DNA from 3 places in the Enterobacter sp. ECC_219_Taxon_10 genome. Region 1 is predicted to be linked to each of the others. Evidence: predicted binding sites of a transcription regulator. Region 1 holds the regulator's gene; each other region holds the start of a gene.
The links. Region 1 encodes LexA, which represses DNA repair genes until DNA is damaged. Its sites were predicted from a motif close to TNCTGTATGTACATACAGNA; they were not measured.
Positions count from the first base shown of each region.

Region 2: a site for LexA is predicted at 879-898, ahead of umuD (translesion error-prone DNA polymerase V autoproteolytic subunit). Genes of this name have one in related genera too.
Region 3: a site for LexA is predicted at 1,111-1,130, ahead of dinB (DNA polymerase IV). Genes of this name have one in related genera too.

Region 1 covers NZ_CM178005.1:336,763-339,032, forward strand. Annotated here, with positions in the region: gene AC4ICF_RS01470 (diacylglycerol kinase) at 96-464, shown strand; gene lexA (transcriptional repressor LexA) at 573-1,181, shown strand; gene dinF (MATE family efflux transporter DinF) at 1,245-2,270, shown strand, end outside.
Region 2 covers NZ_CM178005.1:2,182,379-2,184,648, forward strand. Annotated here, with positions in the region: gene AC4ICF_RS10470 (aldo/keto reductase family oxidoreductase) at 1-359, shown strand, start outside; gene AC4ICF_RS10475 (hypothetical protein) at 406-606, opposite strand; gene umuD (translesion error-prone DNA polymerase V autoproteolytic subunit) at 918-1,352, shown strand; gene umuC (translesion error-prone DNA polymerase V subunit UmuC) at 1,336-2,270, shown strand, end outside.
Region 3 covers NZ_CM178005.1:1,011,312-1,013,581, forward strand. Annotated here, with positions in the region: gene nqrM ((Na+)-NQR maturation NqrM) at 1-90, shown strand, start outside; gene AC4ICF_RS04680 (glycerophosphodiester phosphodiesterase family protein) at 121-984, opposite strand; gene dinB (DNA polymerase IV) at 1,143-2,201, shown strand; gene pepD (cytosol nonspecific dipeptidase) at 2,263-2,270, opposite strand, start outside.

The DNA.
Region 1 (2,270 bases):
GCAAAATTTCTGTTGTTACCCGTCATACTTCAGGCGGCAGCGAAACGCGCTGCTGCTCCTGTTACTGACGCTCTTTTTTAAAAAAGGTTCTTTTAATGGCCAATAATACCACTGGGTTAACGCGTATCATCAAAGCCGCTGGCTATTCATGGAAAGGTTTCCGTGCCGCGTGGGTTAATGAAGCTGCTTTTCGCCAGGAAGGTGTCGCCGCTATCGTCGCGGTTATCATCGCCTGTTTCCTTGATGTAGATGCTATTACCCGCGTGCTTCTCATCGGTTCCGTACTTCTGGTGATGATAGTGGAAATTCTCAATAGCGCTATTGAGGCCGTTGTTGACCGGATCGGCTCAGATTTCCACGAGCTTTCTGGCCGGGCGAAAGATATGGGCTCTGCCGCTGTGCTGCTGGCAATTATCACTGCAGCCATTACCTGGGTCACGCTGCTTTGGTCACATTTCCGATGAGCCTCCAGGAATAATTAAGTCCCTGGTTTTTTGTGCAGTTTTTGGTTCCAAAATCGCCTTTGACTGTATATACTCACAGCATAACTGTATATACACCCAGGGGGCGGAATGAAAGCATTAACGACCAGGCAGCAAGAGGTGTTTGATCTCATTCGGGATCATATCGGCCAGACGGGTATGCCACCCACGCGTGCGGAAATCGCGCAGCGTCTGGGCTTCCGTTCTCCGAATGCTGCCGAGGAACACCTGAAAGCGCTGGCGCGTAAGGGTGTAATTGAGATTGTGTCAGGCGCGTCGCGCGGTATCCGCCTGCTGGTGGAAGAAGAGACGGGCATTCCTCTGATAGGCCGCGTTGCCGCAGGTGAACCGCTGCTGGCACAACAGCATATAGAAGGCCACTACCAGGTCGATCCTGGTATGTTCAAGCCGAGCGCTGATTTCCTGCTGCGCGTTAGCGGGATGTCGATGAAAGACATCGGCATTCTTGATGGCGACCTGCTGGCCGTTCACAAAACGCAGGATGTGCGGAACGGCCAGGTGGTGGTTGCGCGCATTGATGACGAAGTGACCGTTAAGCGCCTGAAAAAACAGGGTAACACCGTCCAGCTGTTGCCTGAAAACAACGAGTTCACCCCGATTGTGGTCGACCTCCGCGAACAGAGCTTCTCTATTGAAGGTCTGGCAGTAGGCGTGATTCGCAACGGCGAATGGCTGTAATCTCTTCCTGACAGGCTACGCTTTCGCTGTAGCCTGCTTCGTCTTCCATTCCCGGTATTTCCCATGTCACTGCTGACGGCTTCAGATAAGGCATTGTGGCGTCTTGCCCTGCCGATGATTTTCTCCAATATCACCGTGCCCTTGTTGGGTCTGGTCGACACGGCCGTTATTGGTCATCTCGATTCCCCTGTTTATCTTGGCGGCGTGGCGATTGGGGCGACGGCAACCAGCTTCCTGTTTATGCTGATGCTCTTTTTACGTATGAGTACTACCGGGCTCACGGCACAGGCGTACGGTGCGAAAGACCCGTTACGTCTGGCGCGTGCGCTGGTGCAGCCGCTGATCCTGGCGCTGGGCGCGGGAATGTTGATTGTTTTACTGCGCACGCCCCTGATCGACCTTGCACTCCAGGTCGTTGGCGGCAACGAGGCGGTACTGGAGCAGGCGCGTCGCTTCCTGGAAATTCGCTGGCTTAGCGCGCCCGCTTCGCTGGCAAACCTTGTTCTGCTGGGTTGGTTACTGGGCGTGCAATATGCCCGTGCGCCAGTGATTTTGCTGGTCGTGGGAAACCTTCTCAACATTGTGCTCGATCTCTGGCTGGTGATGGGCCTGCATATGGACGTACGCGGGGCGGCACTGGCGACGGCGATTGCAGAATACGGGACCTTTTTCATTGGCTTGTGGATGGTCTGGCGCGTGCTGGCGATGCGCGGGATCTCCCTTGCGCTGCTCAAAACAGCATGGCGCGGCAATATCCGCAGGCTGCTGGCGCTCAACCGTGACATCATGCTGCGTTCGCTGCTGCTTCAGATCTGTTTCGGCGCTCTGACGGTCTTTGGGGCTCGACTGGGGCCAGAAATCGTTGCGGTGAATGCAGTCCTGATGACATTGCTGACGTTCACCGCCTACGCGCTGGACGGCTTCGCCTATGCCGTTGAGGCGCATTCCGGGCAGGCGTACGGCGCGCGGGAAAGTGGGCAGCTTCGGAATGTCTGGCGTGCGGCCTGCCGCCAGTCGGGCCTGGTCGCGCTGGCATTCGCACTGATTTACGCCTGTTTTGGCCGTGACATTATTGCATTGCTCACTTCG
Region 2 (2,270 bases), 1.8 Mb from region 1:
CGCAGGTGGCGGAAGCGCGGAAGATGGTGCAGGTCGTCTGCGTGCAGAACATGTACAACATTGTGAACCGCGGCGACGATGCGCTGGTAGATTTACTGGCGCAGCAGGGGATTGCGTATGTGCCGTTCTTCCCACTGGGAGGCTTTACGCCACTGCAATCTACCGGCCTGCAGGCCGTCGCGGATTCCCTGGGCGCAACGGCGATGCAGGTTGCGCTTGCATGGCTGTTGCAACGGTCGCCGAACATCCTGCTGATCCCCGGTACTTCATCCGTGGCGCATCTGCGGCAAAACCTTGCGGCGGGAGAGGTGCAATTGCCGCCTGAAGCACTTGAAAAACTGAATGCTCTGATGGGTTAATCACGGCATGGGCAAAGTCGGAAGGACACCTCCAGACTTTGCTCGATCAGACTCCGCATTGACTTTGCTGTCTGTGAAGCGCTAACGCTTCTGCCACAATCTCCTGCTTGCTTTTACGCGTCTCAAAGGCGGTGATTCTGATGTATTCCATCAGCTCAGGCTCAATGCGGGCGCTCAACATCCTGAGATCGGCCTCCTTTGCTAAACCACGGGCAACTCGCTTGTCGGGATAGTCACGGGCTGGCATAGAAAACGTCCTCCAAAAGTCTTGATAATTCGTGCCCTAAAATATGCGTCACTCTTATATAAAAGTCAATTGATAGTGTTTCTGTAGTGATTTGTCGATCTTTCGTTTTTCACTTAAAGTGATTTTAAAGTGTTTGAATGACTTTCTTATGACTTCTGTTTAACCCATCTGCGACCGCCCGCACAAGAGGTTGCTGAATTAAATCCGCTCAAACTTCAAGGCGTTTGCGGTCTTTGTCGGAAATGACCTTGATCCTGTGCCGGAATCCGTAATACTGTGTTTATATACAGTATCTGGCGAGAAAGGCATTTATGGACACTCTCTTTTCTTATCATCCAAAACAACCTATTGAATTACCTCTCTATCTTGAGCGCGTTGCCTGTGGCTTCCCAAGCCCTGCGCAGGATTATGTGGAGGATCGTCTCGATCTTAACCGGCTGGCAGTCAGGCACCCCAGTGCGACTTACTTTATCAAAGTGAGCGGGGACTCCATGATCGACGCGGGGATTAGCGACGGCGATCTGCTGGTGGTCGACCGTTCGTTGAATGCTGAACATGGGGATATCGTTGTGGCGTCGGTCGCCGGTGAGTTCACGGTGAAAGAGCTACAGACCCGTCCGGTTCTGCGACTGTTGCCGCGTAATGCCCGCTATCAGCCGATCGCCTTTCAGTCCGAAGAGGAGCTGCAAATCTTCGGTGTCGTCACTCATACGCTTAAAACGCATAAACATGTTCGCGCTGGTTGATGTGAATAGTTTCTATGCCTCCTGCGAGAGGGTGTTTCGCCCCGATCTGGTGGGTAAACCCATCGTGGTGGTGTCCAATAACGACGGCTGCATTATTTCGTTGTCGCGAGAGGCAAAGCAGTTCGGCATAAAAATGGGGGAGCCCTATTTTAAATTCAAAGAGAAGGGTTATCCGTCGCGGGTTTACGTCTTTAGCTCGAACTATGCGCTGTATGCCGACCTCAGCAGCCGGGTGATGCAAACGCTGACCGATCTCGCGCCGGCCATTGAGATCTACTCCATTGATGAAGCATTTGTGAACGTTTCGGGTGTCAGCAACTGCCTGTCGCTGGAAGCATTCGGTCATCAGATGCGTACGCAGGTCTTCAAAAACACTGGCTTAACCGTTGGCGTCGGGATTGCGCCGACCAAAACGCTGGCGAAGCTGGCCAACTATGCGGCGAAGCGGTGGTCAGCCACCGGGGGCGTGGTCGATCTCTCGGATCGTGAACGGCAGCGTAAGCTGCTGGCAAAGGTTCCGGTGGAGGAGGTGTGGGGAGTAGGACGACGCATCACGAAAAAGCTCAACGCGATGGGGATTACCACGGCGCTGGAGCTGGCGGAAGCGTCATCCTGGGTCATCCGCAAACATTTTAACGTGGTTATGGAGCGCACGGCACGCGAGCTTCGCGGTGAGCCCTGCCTCGATCTGGAAGAGTTTACCCCTACGAAGCAGCAAATTATCTGTAGCCGCTCGTTTGGACACCGTATTACGCAGTACGAGGAGATGCACCAGGCCATTTGCGCCTATGCGGAACGCGCAGCAGAGAAACTGCGCGGCGAGCATCAATACTGTCGTTTTATCAGCGTGTTTGTACGCACCAGCCCGCACGCGGACAACGAAATTTATTACGGCAATCAGGCTTCCGTCACCCTGAT
Region 3 (2,270 bases), 670 kb from region 1:
TCCATCGGGATGGAAAAGGTATGCGACTGCCCGGAACCGTGCGATGCGCGTAAAAAACGGATGGCTCGGGACCAGCAGAGGATCATCTAGAAAAAGGCCGCTTCATGCGGCCTTTATCATTTATTTTGCCCAGCTTTTGGCTTTGGCTGGAGAGTCCACCAGAACTCCTTCGGCACCCAGTGTTTTCGCCTTCTGGTAGTCCTCTTCAGAGTTCACGCCGATAAAAATCAGATGGGCATTGCCCTGAGAGCGGAAGCAGTCAACGGCCTCTTTGTCCCACGTTAATGTTGCAGGAGAGACACCTTCGCCTAAGGTGAATTTCTCGACTACCTCTATTTTTCGGTTTAACTCAAGCCCATACCAGTAATCGTCCATTTTTTGTGAAGGAGGCAGACATTCGTGGCTCAACGAAATCGTGGCCAGACGCGTGCGAGTCTCGCTGCGTGTGACAAAGCGGGGGATTTCGGCAGGCAATGCTTCCATATAGCGATCTTCGGTTGAATAGACGCGAACGCGGTTCAGGCTGTTGGTCTCTTTCAATACGTTAAGCAGCGTGTTGCCCATGGTCGCTGGATCTGCATCCGGCGATTTGATGTCAATGAAAAATCGCGTATCTGGCCAGGCGGTCAGTACCGACTTCAGCGTCGGTATCGGAGTATTAAGCAGGTTTTCCGGCAGGCCTTTATCTTTCCACTTCACGCTGGCATCCGCCTTTGCCAGTTCTTCAGCGGTATACTGTGACACCTTTCCCTGCAAATTGGTTAACGCCTTCAGGTCGGCTGGTCGATAGAGAACCGGTAAGTCATCCCGGCTTAACTGCACGGTTATCCAGACGATATCTGCTTTGTTTTCGAGCGCGAGCTTTATGGCTGGCAGGGTGTTTTCAGGTGCATCTGCGGTACCGCCCCGGTGGGCGACGATTTCTGGATTTGCTGATGCGGCACTCGCCAGAAACAGTAGCGAAACTGATAATATTTTCTTCATGAATGATTGCTCTCCATTTATTAGCTAACTCTATGTAAATAAAGGATTTGTCTTGAGCGTTTGTAACACGTTTTTATGACAACTGTGAGTAAGGAAAATTGCTGACGCATTTTTTGCCTTTTGTTATACTGTATATAAATACATGTGTGGTATGACCGATGCGCAAAATAATCCATGTTGATATGGACTGCTTTTTTGCCGCAGTGGAGATGCGTGACAACCCGGCGCTGCGGGATATTCCCATCGCCATTGGCGGCAGCCGCGTTCAGCGCGGTGTGATAAGCACCGCCAACTATCCTGCGCGCAAATTTGGCGTGCGCAGCGCCATGCCGACGGCGATGGCGCTGAAACTTTGTCCGCACCTCACCCTTTTGCCCGGTCGCTTTGACGCCTATAAAGAAGCCTCAAACCATATTCGGGAAATTTTCTCCCGCTACACCTCACTGATTGAACCGCTATCGCTGGACGAAGCCTATCTGGACGTCACCGATAGCCTGCACTGTCACGGCTCCGCTACCCTGATGGCGCAGGAGATCCGTCAGACCATTTTTAACGAGCTGAATCTCACCGCATCGGCAGGCGTCGCGCCGGTAAAATTTCTCGCCAAAATCGCCTCCGATTTAAATAAACCCAACGGCCAGTACGTCATCACCCCTGAAGAGGTCCCGGCGTTTTTAAAAACGCTGCCGCTTGGCAAAATCCCCGGCGTAGGCAAAGTCTCCGCCGCTAAGCTGGAAAGTATGGGGTTACGCACCTGCGAAGATGTGCAGCGAAGCGACCTGGCGATGCTGCTCAAGCGCTTTGGGAAGTTTGGTCGCGTATTGTGGGAGCGCAGTCAGGGCATCGATGAGCGCAGCGTAAGCAGCGAACGGTTACGTAAATCGGTCGGGGTTGAACGCACGCTGAGCGAAGACATCCATGACTGGTCGGAATGCGAAACCATTATTACGGAACAGCTCTATCCGGAGCTGGAACGACGCCTGAGCAAAGTAAAGCCTGATTTACTGATTGCCCGACAGGGCATCAAACTGAAATTTAACGACTTTCAACAGACAACGCAGGAGCACGTCTGGCCGCGCCTGAACAAGGAGGACCTTATCGCAACGGCGAAAAAGGCGTGGGAAGAACGACGAGGTGGACGAGGGGTGAGGCTGGTGGGACTGCATGTCACATTACTGGACCCGCAGTTAGAACGTCAGTTGGTTTTGGGATTGTAATAGCCCCGTGGCACGAGGTTGTTCACCCTCTCCCTTGAGGGAGAGGGCTGGGGTGAGGGGATTACTTCG